Regions from separate parts of the Arthrobacter sp. AOP36-C1-22 genome, predicted to be linked through region 2. Evidence: riboswitches for the same ligand, from Rfam matches in the RefSeq annotation. Region 2 holds a riboswitch; each other region holds the start of a gene.
The links. A riboswitch is a leader RNA that binds a small molecule or an ion and turns the genes downstream of it on or off. The one in region 2 is predicted to bind S-adenosylmethionine.
Positions count from the first base shown of each region.

Region 1 (4,841 bases), on a different contig from region 2:
GTTGCCGGCCGCCTTCAGCCCATGCGCGAATTCGCCAGGATGATGCCGATGGGGGCCGATACCAGGATGATCACGATCATCGCCCGGTATCCATAAAGCCACCACCGCTGTTCCGAGGCAGCACCGCGGGCCGCCCAGATGAACAGGCCCATGGCGACGACGATCAGCCCCGCACCAATCCACGTCAGCAACGTCAGGGAGAACATCGAGCCACCCAGTACGGCGATATTGGCGAGGTTGTACGTCAAGACTTCGGCCGAAACGAAGCCCTCCGACGGGGTTTTTACGGCCAACCGGGCCTGGCCCAGGCCCAGCACCACTTGCGCGACACCGACCACCAGCACCAGATAGGCGACCGCCCAGGCGGCCAAATAGGACGGGGAGGCGGCACTGATGGCGGAGAAGAGACCACCGAGCAGCATGCCGAGGCCACCGATGACGAGGAAGGGAGTCGCTGTTCTGTTCACGCCTACAGACTACGGATTCACCGTCTCCCGTGGAACAACCCTCAGGCCCGGTTCTTCAGGGTGTCTTGACGCCGAAACTCCCGCACCCATACGGAGAGCGTGAATCCGGAGCCTGCGACGATGAGCGCGCCGATCACGGGCAGCCACCAGGATTCCCCGAAGAGCCCGAAGACCAACAGCAGTAGACCCACGAGGATCATGGCGCAGTAGGCGGCAATCAGGAGGCGTTGCTGGGTGGAGAAGCGCATACGCGCACCGTACCGCGTATTCGCCGACCTTTCGAGAGGCGGGCAACACCTGAGAGACTCTGCCCATGAGCGTTTCCTTCCAGTGCACGACGTGGACCACCATCCCTCAGGAACACTTATTCGATCTGGCCCGGAACATCGACACCCATCAACAATCGCTGGCGAAGTCCCGGGAGGAGGCCATCGCCGGTGTCACTTCCGGCCTCATCTCACTCGGTGAGAACGTGACATGGCGGGCTTGGCACTTTGGCGTCCCCCTGAAGATGACCAGCCGCATCATGCAGATGGAAGCACCGCACTCCTTCATCGACGAACAGGTCAAGGGCCCGTTCCGCTGGTTTCGTCATATCCATGAGTTCAGCCAGGAGTCGGGGGGAACAACCATGGTTGACCGCGTCGATTTCGCCGCACCGTTCGGCCCTCTCGGTCGTTTGGCAGAGAAGCTCTTCCTGGCCCGTTATCTGCAGAAGCTCATCGAGGAGCGGAACCGCCATCTCAGCGCCGGGCCCGTGGACTAATTAGCGGCCCTGATTGCGCGGATGCTTCCGTGCAACGCGTTCATTTCCGCGCTTATGGTTGCCGGTGATTCGCGCCATGAGTGCCTGCGGTTCTTGTGTTTCGATGTCGGCCAGGAAGCACGTGGCCATCATCCCGCGCAGTGTTGACGCCCGCCGGCCCTGATGGAAGATCACGACGGAACCGCCACGGGCACACGGTTTGTCAGCCCCCTGCCGCACCAGCCGCGTCTCGCACCGCTTCCGGCCACGGCCGCCAGTGCCCATCGGAAGGGAGCATGGCTTCTGCCACCTCCATCCTTCCCTCGGGCACATCCTCGGCATGGATGCACCCGGCTTCTTCCCACCGGCCCGGCTCGGCCAGCCGATAATCGACAGATTGGTCGTCGTTGGGATTAATTCGTTCAAAATAGCCGCCTGAGACGACGGCTCGCACCACGGATTCAAGGTTTTCCAACAGCTCCTGGACATCGTCATCGCAGGCATCGCAACCGCATACCGGATAGTGGGCGTCGTAGAGGGCGCCAGCGTGCAGGAAGATCCCCGGGAACCCGGTGAAGACGAAGGTCAGCGGGGCCGCGAGCAGGTTGGACGGGACGACCCGGACCGCGTGGACGACGTCCTCCGAGGGGAACAGCAGATCGGAAGCAACCTCCGGGTCCCGTTCGGCGACGACGTCAAAGGCGTCCAACAGCCAGTCGAGCTGGGCATCAGCGACCTCATGCAAGGGAGCGAACCGGTGTCGATGGCCCACCGTGGAGTAGGCGCGCGAAGGCGGAGACATCCCTTCCCACCGATGGCCGTAGGCGATCGGGGCGCCCTGTCCATCGCGATGGATCTCCGGGGTGAACTCCGGGCGCCGGTATCCGCTCATGGCCCCACGATAACCGCTGGGATACCCCCTGGCGAGGGGAATCCTGCTGCGGGGATGGCGGGCTCTCCACCCGCGGATGACCCGGCGTATGTCTCCGGATGACGCGACGCGTTTGCCCGATCGGCGTTCCCGCCAGCAGAATCGAACCCAAGAATCAAGAGATCCAACCTGAGGCCCTGGCCGGTTGGACGGCAACCCCCTTCGCCATAGTGGGGTGCCCCAGGTGACGATTCGACGCCGTCCCGACCGGGAGGCGTAAGTATGGCGCAGCGCCACGCTCGCCATGACAGCGAAGGAACGCCATGACCCAGACCCTTGCAGAAACCAGCATTTCCAACCGCGCCGAACGCCTCGATTCCGCGGGATCCGCCTGGGCGGAACGGATCGGTCAGAACACTGCCAGCGCATCGCTGCAGTTCCGCGCGACGGCCGACCCGGTGGGCTCGGTCGGTTCGACCATCCGCGCCGGACGCCACGAATTCACCGTCGACGAACCGGCGGCATTGGCCGGGGACGACGTCGCCGCCAGCCCCGTCGAATACGCCCTCGGGGCGTTGATCTCCTGCCAGGTGGTGGTCTACCGCCTCTATGCTCACCAGCTGGGCATCACGATCGACTCGCTGGACATCTCGGCGGACGCCGACCTGGATGTGCGCGGCCTGTTCGGCATCGAGGACAAGGTCCGCCCGGGATTCGGTGATGTGCGGCTGACCGTGGACGTCTCGGGTCCGGCCACCGAGGAACGCTATGCCGAACTCCAGGCGGCCGTCGACGCCCACTGCCCGGTATTGGACGTCTTCACGAACCCGACCCCGGTGACCACGACCCTGCGGGTCAACTCCTAGAAGGCGGCCAGCAGCCGACTCCCAACAGGACCTCCGAACCGGCTGTACCTGCCGAATTGCACGGTGTTGTCCCTGGGGCTGCGGCTCCTGGTGTCCAGTCACGATCCATGAAGCAGCGATCTCTTGATGTTCATGAAGTGAGCTTCTGTCTAGTTCGACGGTCCAGTGACAACTGTCCGGCTCCCGGCACCGTGATGGCCAAGTTGAAACCGCTGAGCTGTCGTGGATCGGGGTCTTCCCCGAGGACCAGTGCGCCCAGGCCTGCCACTGCCGGCGGCGGGAGCCGTCAGCAGGGCAGTGGCGGTGGCCGGCAGCCTCCAGAGGTCCCCCTGAACCACAAGGTGTAGGCGGGCAATCCTCCGATGCCACCGAGCTAGAGGTAGCCGGTTGCCCCGGCGGCCTCGAGCTAGTCGGGGTGGCTCCGGGGGCCTACCCCACACCAAGGGCAGACACGACGCGACATGGGGAGTCCTCCCCATCGCATGTCAAGGCTCCATCTGGAAGACTACTCCCGATCACCCGAAATACTTTCGATGGAGGAAATTTTGAGCAGCAGCACCCCCAACCCCTATGGCAACCCCGGAGGGGTCACCATGCCCACCCATGGTGAGGCTCCCTTGGACCAGCCGCTCTACGGGGCCAGCTTCGGCCAGGCCATCAAGCGCTTCTTCAAGAAGTATGCGACCTTCTCGGGTCGGGCCAGCCGCAGCGAGTTCTGGTTCTTCGCGCTTTTCAACGCCATCGTCTACACCGTGTTCTACGGCTTGGCGATCGGATTCGGACTGGCCGGCTCCGACCCCGTCACCGGTGAAATGGGTGCCGGCGGGGCCATCCCCTCCTTGGTGATCGGGCTCTATGGGTTGGCCATCATCATCCCGTCCATCGCCCTGAGCGTCCGCCGCCTGCACGACGGCAACTTCAGCGGATTCCTGTACCTGCTGATCCTGGTGCCGATTCTCGGTGGGCTCGTGGTCCTCGTCCTCATGATCATGCCCTCCGTCCCCGAAGGTGCTCGTTTCGACGCCGATGGCGGCGCGGCAGCCTACGGGAACGCCTTTGGCACCTCTGCCGGGTACCCGGGAGCACCGGCTGCCGGCGGCGGTTTCGCGGGCCAGAACCCCCCACAGGGCTACCAGCAGCCCACCGACCCGACCCAGGGCTAGCCAAGCCCCGGCGATGTCCCGGCGGTCCGCCGCCGGGGCATCGGCCCCGCACGCCAGCGCACACCGCCTGGCCTCGACTCCCCCGGAGAACCCCTTGAGCGCTGGTTACCCCAACCCCTACGGCGGCCCCGCGGGATCCGTCGCCCCGTAAAGCAACCCCTCGGGGCGCACCGTCACCTTCGGGGAGGTCCCGGTGGAGCAGCCGCTCTACGGCGCGGATTTCTATCAATCCGTGAAGCGCTTCTTCGGCAAATATGCAACCTTCAGTGGTCGAGCGAGCCGGAGTGAGTACTGGTGGTTCTGCCTCTTCAACAGCATCGTCTATCTCGTCCTCTTCGCCGTGTTCATCGTTCTCGGGGTCGGTGGCATGGACCCGGTGACCGGCGAGATGGGGCTCGGCGCCGCCTTCCCGCTCCTGCTGCTCACTGTCTACTGGCTGGGGACCTTCGTCCCGAACATCGCGCTCTGCGTGCGTCGGCTGCATGATGGGAACTTCAGCGGGCTGTTGTACCTGCTCACCCTGATCCCTTTCTTCGGCGGGGCTGCTCCTCTTCATCCTCCTGCTCATGCCCTCGGCCCCCCGCCGGCGCCCGTTTCGACGCGGATGGCGGAGCGGCAGCCGGCGCGGCCATGCTCGGGGCACCCACCGGGCATCCAGGCTCCGCGGTCGGCTACCCCGGCGCCCCGGCCGGCGATCCCGCGGGGCAGTACCCTCCACAGGGCCACCGG
Region 1 covers NZ_JBQSWW010000004.1:120,304-125,144, forward strand. The annotation lists gene ACT3S6_RS04050 (hypothetical protein) at 15-467, opposite strand; gene ACT3S6_RS04055 (hypothetical protein) at 509-715, opposite strand; gene ACT3S6_RS04060 (SRPBCC family protein) at 781-1,233, shown strand; gene ACT3S6_RS04065 (DUF6226 family protein) at 1,436-2,104, opposite strand; SAM riboswitch class IV at 2,257-2,372, shown strand; gene ACT3S6_RS04070 (OsmC family protein) at 2,407-2,949, shown strand; gene ACT3S6_RS04075 (DUF805 domain-containing protein) at 3,495-4,112, shown strand; partial or broken gene ACT3S6_RS04080 (DUF805 domain-containing protein) at 4,345-4,593, shown strand.
Region 1: another riboswitch for S-adenosylmethionine. It lies ahead of ACT3S6_RS04070 (OsmC family protein); the one in region 2 lies ahead of ACT3S6_RS14565 (hypothetical protein).

Region 2 (4,841 bases):
TGTTCACCTATACGACGGTCGCCAACGTCATCGAACGTCCCGACGGGCTGCGGATCGCGGCACTGTTCATCATCGCGATCCTCTTCGTCTCCTTCATTTCCCGCTTCCGCCGTTCCACGGAACTACGGGCCACGACCGTTTCCTTCGACGTCGCGGCCCACACGCTGTTGAGTGCCGCCGCCGAGGCCTCCTCGGTCAACCTGATCGCCCACGAGCCGGTCAGGTTCAGCGCCGAACGCTATCGCCATAAGCTCCAGCATGCCCGCACGGCCAGCCACCTGCCGGTCACGGCGAAGCCGGTGTTCATCGAAATCGGCATCGGTGATTATTCGGATTTCGCCCAGGACGTGCTGGTCCGCGGCACGCTGCGGCACGGGTATGCGGTCCTGGAGGCCACCGCCCCCTCGGTCCGCACGGCACTGGCGGCGATCTGCCTGGGCATCCGCGACGAATACGGCATCATGCCGCATCTGTACTTCCGCTGGACCGAGGGCTCACCGGTGCGCAACCTGCTGGGTTTCCTGCTGTTGGGGCAAGGGGAGATCGCCCCGTTGACCCGTGAGGTGCTCCGTGAGGCCGAACCGGATCTGCAGCGACGCCCGTGGGTCCATGTCGGCTGAACCCGGCTACCTCGACGCGGCAGGGACCAGCGTCCAGAGGACCACCGCTTCCTCCTCCGTGGGGTTGATCCACGAATGCGGTTCGCGGCCCGGGAAGGTGACCGAATCGCCGCCCTCGAGCTCGAAGCGTTCATTGGCGAAGATGATGATGAAGCGCCCGGAGACCACATGCAGGACCTCGACCTCGCAATCCACCGAATACAGTTCGTCCTCGCCCTGCCCATGGGGTTCGATGACGGCGCGGATGACCTGCAGCCGCTTCTCCGACCGACTGGTCACCAGGCGTTCGATGATGCCGTGCCCGCCCAACGAGATCCGCGGGGCATCATCGAAACGGACCACATGGGTCTCGGGCTGGGCAAACAGCTCCCCCACCGACACCGAGAGGACCTGGCACAACGTGACCAGCGAGGCCACCGAGGGCGAGGTCAGGTCGCGTTCGACCCGGGAGAGGAAGCCCTTGGTCAGCCCGGTCGATTCAGCCACCTGTTCAATCGTCATACGCTGGGCATGACGCGCCGCCCGGATCTTCGAACCGATGGCAATCGGGGCGTTGCTGGGCTCGACGGGCAAGGCCTTCATGGGCGGTGTACTCCGGGTCTTCACAATGGATGTAGGTGCTGCATTACGTCACACAGCATAGGCCAATTGACCTGTTAGCCAGATCACTTTAGCTTAGTAGGCAACAGATGTTTACCTGTAAACATCATTTTTTGATCATCCTCCCTTTTCCGACCAGAGGTTCCCCATGGACATCATCAATATCGCGATCGTCATCGCGTACCTGATCGCGATGCTCGCGTTCGGCTGGTGGGGCAAGTCCCGCACCAAGAACAGCAGCGACTACCTGGTCGCGGGGCGCCGACTCGGCCCCTTCTTCTACACCGGAACCATGGCCGCCGTCGTACTCGGGGGCGCCTCCACCGTCGGCGGCGTCGGCCTGGGCTACGAATTCGGCCTCTCCGGCGCCTGGCTGGTCATCGCCATCGGCATCGGGGTGCTGCTGCTGAGCATGTTCTTCGCCCCGCGGCTGCAACGACTGAAGATCTTCACCGTCTCCCAGATGCTCACCCTGCGCTACGGCTCCAAACACGCCACCAACGCCTCGGCGGTGGTCATGCTGGCCTACACGCTGATGCTCTGTGCCACCTCCACCGGGGCCTACGCCACGATCTTCGTCGTGCTCTTCGACTGGGACCGCTGGCTCGCCATCGCCGTCGGCGGGGCGATCGTGCTCGTGTACTCCACCATCGGCGGCATGTGGTCCATCACCCTGGCCGACCAGGTCCAGTTCGTCATCAAGACCGTCGGTGTCTTCGCCCTGATGCTGCCCTTCGCCCTCTCGGCGGCCGGCGGCTTCGAGGGAATCTCCGCCGGCATCCCCGAACGGGCCCGCGATGAATTCTTCAGTTGGGGCGGCCTGGGCGCCGAGACGATCATCACCTACTTCGTGGTCTACACCCTGGGCCTGTTGATCGGCCAGGACATCTGGCAGCGGGTGTTCACCGCCCGCACCCCCAAGGTGGCCCGCTGGGGCGGAGCCACCGCCGGCATCTACTGCGTGATCTACGGCATCGCCGGGGCGATCATCGGCATGTCCGCCCGGGTCGCCCTGCCCGGCATCGACATCGAGGCCCTGGGCAAGGACGTCGTCTACGCGGAGGTCGCCATGACCCTGCTTCCGGTGGCCGTCGGCGGGATCGTCCTGGCCGCCGCCGTGGCGGCCATGATGTCCACCGCCTCCGGCGCACTCATCGCCGCGGCCACCGTGGCCCGCAACGACGTCACCCCCTTCGTCGCCAGCTGGTTCGGCAAGGAGATCGAGGTCAACACCGGGCGCAACCCCGAGCACGACGTCGCCGCCAACCGGTACTGGGTCCTGGGCCTCGGGGCCGTGGCGATCATCCTGGCGATCCTCGTCAACGACGTCGTCGCCGCCCTGACCATCGCCTACGACATCCTGGTCGGCGGGCTGCTGGTCGCGATCCTGGGCGGGCTGCTCTGGAAGCGCGGGAACGGCATCGGCGCCGCCCTGTCCATGGCGGCAGGGACCCTGGTCACCCTGACGACCATGATCACCCTGGAGGCACTGTCCACCGAGAAGTTCTCCGGGGTCTACGCCAATGAGCCCATCTACTACGGTCTGGGCGCCTCGTTGGTGGTCTATGTCCTGTTCAGCCTGCTCTCCCCGCCGACCCGCCCGGAAGTGGCCCGGCACTGGTCGGATCGGGTCGCCGGACGGGTCGACATGGAGGGCGTTTCCGCCGATCAGCAAGCCTGAACCCGCCCCGGCGTCGTCCTCGTTCCCCCCGGGTGACAGTGCTCCCGGGGGAGCAGATGTCGAACACGAATCTAGCCGCACCAACGCTGGGATGCAGCGGGAATGACGTGGAACACAGCTTGGGTTGCCCCGGCAATCACGTTAGGCTGGCAAAAAGCTTCATGAGACGCGGGCAACAGCTCCGACTACCCGCGCACCAACCCCAGGTTCGTGGGTGGTTCGGATGAAGAAGCGGCCCGCACGACAACGTGTTGGGTAAGAACGCACGAGAGGAAATCCGTGGCGCAAAGCGTCTCCGTCCTTCCAATTTTCGATTCGATGCTAGGCACCGTCTGCCTCAACGTGGACGGTCACTGGGAGCGCTTCATCGCGCCCCACCCCAAGGATCTCGACCATGCGCTGGCCAACACGGCCGGCCGACCGGTCTGGGAATCCGACTCCTGCGCACTGACCGTGCGTATTCCCCGGGCACACCGCCCCGACGGGGAAGCACAGGTGTTCTTCCTTGAACGCCTGCCCGTCCGCGACCGCGCCGAGGCTCCCTCGGGTATGCTGGTCGGCTGAAGGGGAGTAGTTCCACACCCCACCCGCGCTGGATCGTTGATCCGGCACGGGTGGACGAGGACCTGTCGACATACCGACCGCCCTCCCGGCGGTCCGGCATTCCACCCGGCACCACGCCGGGCGAACGAGACCTTCGGCCCGCCACTGGCGGTCCGAGGCTCGTGGCCACCCACCGACCTTTGACCGGCAGTCCCGCACCACCGCGGGGACATACGAACCGATTGAAGGACGCCCAATGACACCGGATGCCCCCTCCCCCGACGCCGATCCGCCAGCCGCGGAGGCCTCGCGTAGGGAGCCCACGCCCGCCGAGATCCGGCGCTGGCGCAAATACCTGGCCGACGAACGCGTCGAAGGTTCCATCTACCTCACCCTGGCCAAACGCCGTGAGGGCGAGGAACGCCAGATCCTGTTGGGTCTGGCCCGGGCGGAAGCCCGCCACCAGGAGCATTGGTCCAATCTTCTGGGCGAGCATGCCCGGAAGACCGCACGCCCCTCGCTCAGCCGCGTCATGCTGCGGTTCATGGCCCGCAACTTCGGTTCGGTCTTCGTCCTGGCCTTGGCCCAACGGGCCGAGGGCGCCTCCCCCTACGACAGCGACGCCGACGCCACCGCTCAGATGGCCGCCGATGAGCTGGTGCATGAGGAAGTCGTACGCGGGCTGGCGATCCGCGGCCGCAACCGGCTCTCCGGCAACTTCCGGGCCGCCGTCTTCGGGGCCAACGACGGGCTGGTCTCCAACCTGGCCCTGGTGATGGGCATCGGCGCCGCCGGGGTGTCCAGCGCGCTGGTCCTCTTTGCCGGGGTCGCCGGCCTGCTCGCCGGCGCCCTGTCCATGGCCGCCGGGGAATACGTCTCCGTCCGCTCGCAGCGCGAACTGCTCACCGCCTCCCAACCGACCCAGATCACGCTCATCGCCGCCCCGGATCTGGACCTGCAGGCCAACGAACTGGTCCTGGTCTACCGGGCCCGCGGCATGAGCCGGGAGGCCGCCGAGCACCGGGCCGCCGAACGGCTGGGGACCTTCAGCTGCGACTGCGACCCCTCATTGTCCCTGCAACCCGAGGTGCCCGAAACCGAAACCGGCGGCGACGAACACGAGGCCCTGGGCTCCGCCTTCGGCGCCGCCGCCTCCAGCTTCTGCTTCTTCTCCTCGGGGGCCTTGGTCCCGATCCTGCCCTACCTCTTCGGTATGGGCGGGCTGCCAGCCCTGCTGGTGGCCCTGCTCCTGGTCGGGGTCGCGTTGATGCTGACCGGGGGCATCGTCGGACTGCTCTCCGGCGCCTCCCCGGCCAAACGCGGGTTCCGGCAGCTGGCCATCGGCCTCGGTGCCGCCGGGGTCACCTACGTTCTCGGCCTGCTCTTCGGCGGGAACA
Region 2 covers NZ_JBQSWW010000035.1:13,059-17,899, forward strand. The annotation lists gene ACT3S6_RS14550 (amino acid transporter) at 1-620, shown strand, start outside; gene ACT3S6_RS14555 (helix-turn-helix domain-containing protein) at 627-1,202, opposite strand; gene ACT3S6_RS14560 (sodium:solute symporter) at 1,369-2,901, shown strand; SAM riboswitch class IV at 3,059-3,169, shown strand; gene ACT3S6_RS14565 (hypothetical protein) at 3,220-3,465, shown strand; gene ACT3S6_RS14570 (VIT1/CCC1 transporter family protein) at 3,701-4,841, shown strand, end outside.

Region 3 (4,841 bases), on a different contig from region 2:
GGTTCTCGGTGACGGAAGCCATCGCGGAGACCAGCAGGAACGGGTCGTTGACCGGGACCTGGGCGCCGGCGGAGAGCGGGGTGGAGTTGGTGGATCCGTAGACGTCGTAGGTGCCCAAGACGTCCGCGATGAAGATCCCGTCGAACAGCCCCTTCTCCAGCGTCTTGGCCAGTTCGGTCCAGTAGCCCAGTTCCTTATAGCGCCACGCCTGGTCCTGCGGATGACGCCACAGCCCCGGCGATTGGTGGACCACGCAGTTCATGTCGAAGGCGTTCAGGCGGATCCGGCGGCGTGCTGGTGTGGTGCTCATTTTTCTCCTTCAGGGGTCTTGAGGTCGCCGACGGCGCCGAGTTTGCGCGGCGTCGCGGCGTTGACCTCGTAGTCGCCGACGATGCGGGACTTGTACATGGCGGGGTTGTGGGTGGCTATGGTGCGCGCGTTGCGCCAGTGGCGGTCCAGATTGCAGGCGGTGGAGGTCGCCGAGGCGCCGAGGCCGTCGAAGAGCTTACTGGTCGCCTCGAGCACGAGTGGTTGGATGCTCGTCTGGGCCCGGTTGGCGGCCAGCTCACTGACCGCGTACTGCTCCGCGGGGCTCAGCCCCGGTTGGCCGATCACCGATTCGAGTTCGGCGATGGCGGCCAACAGGATCGCGTCCACGGCACAGGCGGTCGCCGAGATCTCTCCGATGACCTGCAGGACCTGGGGTTCATGCCGGGAGGGGACGCCGGTTCCGGTGGTGAAGGCGCGTTCACGCAGTTGGGTGTGGGCGCGGGCGTCGGCGAGGACCGCCCGGGCGATACCGGCCTGGACGGCGAGCAGTACCAACTGGAAGATGGCCGATTCCGGGTGGACGTCCAGCACCTCGGGGTCCAGGAGCGTATCCACGGGAACCCGGGCGAATCCGGTGGTCCCGGTGCCGGTGAGCTGTTGGCCGAATCCGTCCCAATCGTCGTGGATGACCACCCCCGAATGCTGGGTGGACACCACCGCGACGTGGCGTCCTTCAACCGCTGGCGCCATGGCGGTGACCGCCACCCAGTCGGCGAAGATCGTCCCGGTGCAGTAGTACTTCTGCCCCGTGAGCATCCAGCCGGCCTCGGACTGTTCGACGGCGGTGTTCAGGTGGCCCAGGTCGTTGCCGCCGCGCTCGGTGTAGGCGTTGCCGACGATCTGCCCGGCGACGAAGCGGGCGAACCAGCGCGCCTTGACCGCCTCGTCGTGGAGCAGCAGCACCGATTCGACGAAGCCGATATGGGCCCGCAGCAATTGGGCGATCTGCGAGTCGGCCTCCCCCAGCTCGATGAGCAGGCGGAAGGAATCAACCAGCGAGGCGCCGAAGCCGCCGACCTCCCGGGGGACCCGCAGGGCACCGAAGCGGGCCTGGTTGAGCCAGCCGACCTGTTCAAAGGGCAGGATCCGCCGGGCATCTCGGTCGGCGGCGCCATCGGCGATGCTGGCGAACACGGGTCTGAAGACCGCCGCGAGTTCGTCGTAGTGTCCGTCGGCGGGCACGCCGGGGGTCAGTTTGATCAGGTGTCGCGGGGTCGCTTCGTCGATCGGCAGGGCAGCCACAGAACATCACTCCATCGGTTCCGGCGTGAGCACCTTCCTCCCGACGGATCGGGAAGGGGTTGCTGCGGCGTCATCGAGCCAGATCTCTCGGCCGCTCTGGATGGTTGTTGTCTCCATTGGGCCACATCATGGGCCCTCAGCGCCACCGTTGGAGTCAACGGAAACCACTTTTCCGGGGTGTTTCAGCCCAGGTTCCGAGCCCCAGGCAATCCAAGCAACATCGAATATTTCCGTTATTTGCACGGGTTCTGGACACGAAAGTTCAATCCGGGCACCTCGCAGGAAACATCAATGAAATATTTCGCAACGCGTCGTGTGAAGTTGCTTCTTCTGGTGCCGGTGGCCTTTAGTGGAAAGGTACCCATCCCGAGCGGCCGAGAGATCTGGCTCCGTGACGCCGCAGCAACCACGCCGAACAAGGCCCCGCCACCCCGCGGAACCCGTCACCGGCGAAGGTGCTTCCGCCAGGAACGATGGAGCTGAGTTCATGAGCATTGCCCCGACCCGTACGACCGACGCACAGCAGACCCGCCTCGGGGGCTCCGTCTCCCCGAAAGCCCACGACAAACGCATTCGTTCCCAAGGGACGTGGCAGGGATCCATGCGGACGAAGATCCGGATCCGGGCCTTCGGCTTCGAAGTGGACGAGCCCGAACCCGTTGGCGGGACCGATACCGCCCCCACTCCCATGGAATACATGGTCGGCGCAGTCAACGCATGCCTGGGCGTGGTGGTCGAACAGATCGCCGAGGAACTGCAGATCGGTCTCGAAGCCATCGAGACCTATTGCCTGGCTACCCAGGACACGCGCGGATTCGCCGGTACCGCCGATGTCCAGCCCTTTTTTCATTCCTGCCGGATCGCCGTCCACGTCCAGACCGGAGAACAAGATGCCAGCCGGTTGGACCAGCTGACGACGTCCGTGGAATCACGTTGTCCGGCGCTGACCCTGATCCGCGCCGCCGGCGTTGTCGTGGATCTCCGCTGGCATTTCGCGGAGTTGATCGATGTCGACGCTCCTGAAAGGGAATGCAACAACGCGGATGCCCTCTCTCGCGGTCTCGACTCGCGGTCCCGAAAGGTGGAGCAGTGACATCGGCGGGCGCATGGACCATCGGCTTAGCCGTGGGCTATACGGCTCTTTTGCTCTTTGGCGGCCGCTGGTCCCGCGTGCGCGCAGGGCGTCCCGGCGGACAGGGCTTCTTCGATGGCGGCCGTTCCTTCAGCCCTTGGACCGTCGCCTTCTGCATCACGGGGATCTTCTCGGGCTCTTCATATATTTCCATCATGGAACTCAGCTATCGGACCGGGATTTCCGCTGCCTGGTACGGAGTGGCCGAAACGGTGCAAATTCTGCTGATCGCCTTGTTGCTGGTGAAACCGCTGCGGGAGAAGCTCGTCGTGACGGTCACCGGCATCATCGGTGATCGGTTCGGTCGGGCGGCTAAAGCCATCGCGGGCGTCATTACGGCGGTCACTTTCCCCATGTGGTCGGTGGCCACAACGATCGCCTTCGCCTCGGCTTTGACGGCGTTCACCGATTTGCCGCTGCAATGGACGGTCACTGCGACCGCGCTGCTTCTGTTGGTTTTTCTCTGGTCGGGCGGCATGAGGTCCGTGGCATTCAATCAGACGTTGAACTGCCTGGTCTTCGTCGTCATGCTCGTCATCGCGGGCTTCGTAGTGTTGTCGAATCCCGGCCCCGGCGGTTGGCAGGAATTGGCAGCCACCCGTCCGGCGATGGTCGACCCCGGAAATGCCGGGCTGTCCCTCATCGTCGCCTGGTTTGGGACATTCATCGTCAATGTGCCGCTGGCGCAGGCTGCCTTCCAAATGACCATGTCCTGCCGCTCTCCGCGTGACGGCCAGAAGGGCCTGTATGCGGCAGCCCTCTTCGGGATCCCCTTCATCGTCCTCGGTGCCCTGGTGGGGACCTCCGCAGCCATTGCGGTTCCCGACCAGGAACTTGGCCTCGTGGCTGTCCCCTATTACATCAGCGAGACCCTGCCGGCGCCGCTGGTCGGCCTCTTCTTCCTTGGCGTCTGGGCCTGCGCCATGGGCTGGGCGGGGCCATGCCAGTTTTCCGGAGCCACGTCCCTGGGCCGTGATGTCGGCAGCGCATTACGCCCCAAGGCCACCGAACAAGATCTGGTTCGCTACACCCGGTACTCCTTGGTTGCCCTGACGGCCTTGATGATCCTTTACGGGATCCTTCGCACCGAGCAGGCTGCCTGGTGGAACGTCCTTGCCTGGACCTTGCGCAACGGGGCCACGTTGGCGCCGGTTCTCGCGGTCTTCCTTTGGCCGTTGGCCAGCCGTCGGGCAGTACATGCAGCCATGCTTTCCGGGTTCCTTGCCGGCATTGCCTGGAACCAGCTCTCGGGCTGGTCCGCCACAACGTTCTTCGCAGGAATCCATCCCGTGTGGGCTGGAATGGGCATCAACCTTGCAGTCATGGTCGTGGTCACGCTGGTGACCGTGCCCTGGGAATCCACCCCGGATCGAAAACGACGAACGGCCGGCATCCGCTACACCGCGGGTGGAACGTTGGTCGCTGCAGCACTGCTGACGTTCGGAGAATGGCTGGGACATTTCGGGCTTCTGGGGCTGGGACTCTTCACCGCCGTGACCCTCTACTCACTGGCGATCTTCAATCTCACCGTAGGAACCACCCGCCGGCAGCACCTGCCCACCACGGAAGAAACCATCCCGGTTTCCGCCTAGGACCCCACCGGTCATCTCCCGGGGGCCGCTACCCACCGCGGGGAAGCCTTACATGGCCCCGCGTCATACTGCCCACCCGATTGGAGCACCCATGACCAACGTACCGACAATGGACTCCCCCACTGCCGACGCCCAGCTCGATGTCCTGAACGCCGAAGCCGCACGCCTGGACTTCTGGGCCGAGGCCGCGGCACGCCTGGACTGGACCGAACCCTGGCATACGATCCACAGCACTACCGCCGTGGACCCGGTGGCCCGCCGGGGCCCCGAACTACGCTGGTTCGAGGGCGGGAAACTCAATGCGGCGGTGAACTGTGCCGACCGGCATGTCGCCTCCGGCCAGGGGGAGAAGGTCGCCCTGCATTTCGAGGGCGAACCCGGGGACCGGCGCAGTGTCACCTACGCCGAGCTGACCGGCATGGTCAGCCAGGCGGCCCACGCCTTGACCTCCCTGGGCATCGGCGTCGGGGACCGCGTGGTCATCTACCTGCCGGTGCTGGTGGAGACCATTGTCATCACCCTGGCCTGCGCCCGGATTGGTGCGG
Region 3 covers NZ_JBQSWW010000027.1:13,649-18,489, forward strand. The annotation lists gene ACT3S6_RS13295 (LLM class flavin-dependent oxidoreductase) at 1-310, opposite strand, end outside; gene ACT3S6_RS13300 (acyl-CoA dehydrogenase family protein) at 307-1,572, opposite strand; SAM riboswitch class I at 1,581-1,679, opposite strand; gene ACT3S6_RS13305 (OsmC family protein) at 2,060-2,665, shown strand; gene ACT3S6_RS13310 (sodium:solute symporter family protein) at 2,602-4,296, shown strand; gene acs (acetate--CoA ligase) at 4,388-4,841, shown strand, end outside.
Region 3: another riboswitch for S-adenosylmethionine. It lies ahead of ACT3S6_RS13300 (acyl-CoA dehydrogenase family protein); the one in region 2 lies ahead of ACT3S6_RS14565 (hypothetical protein).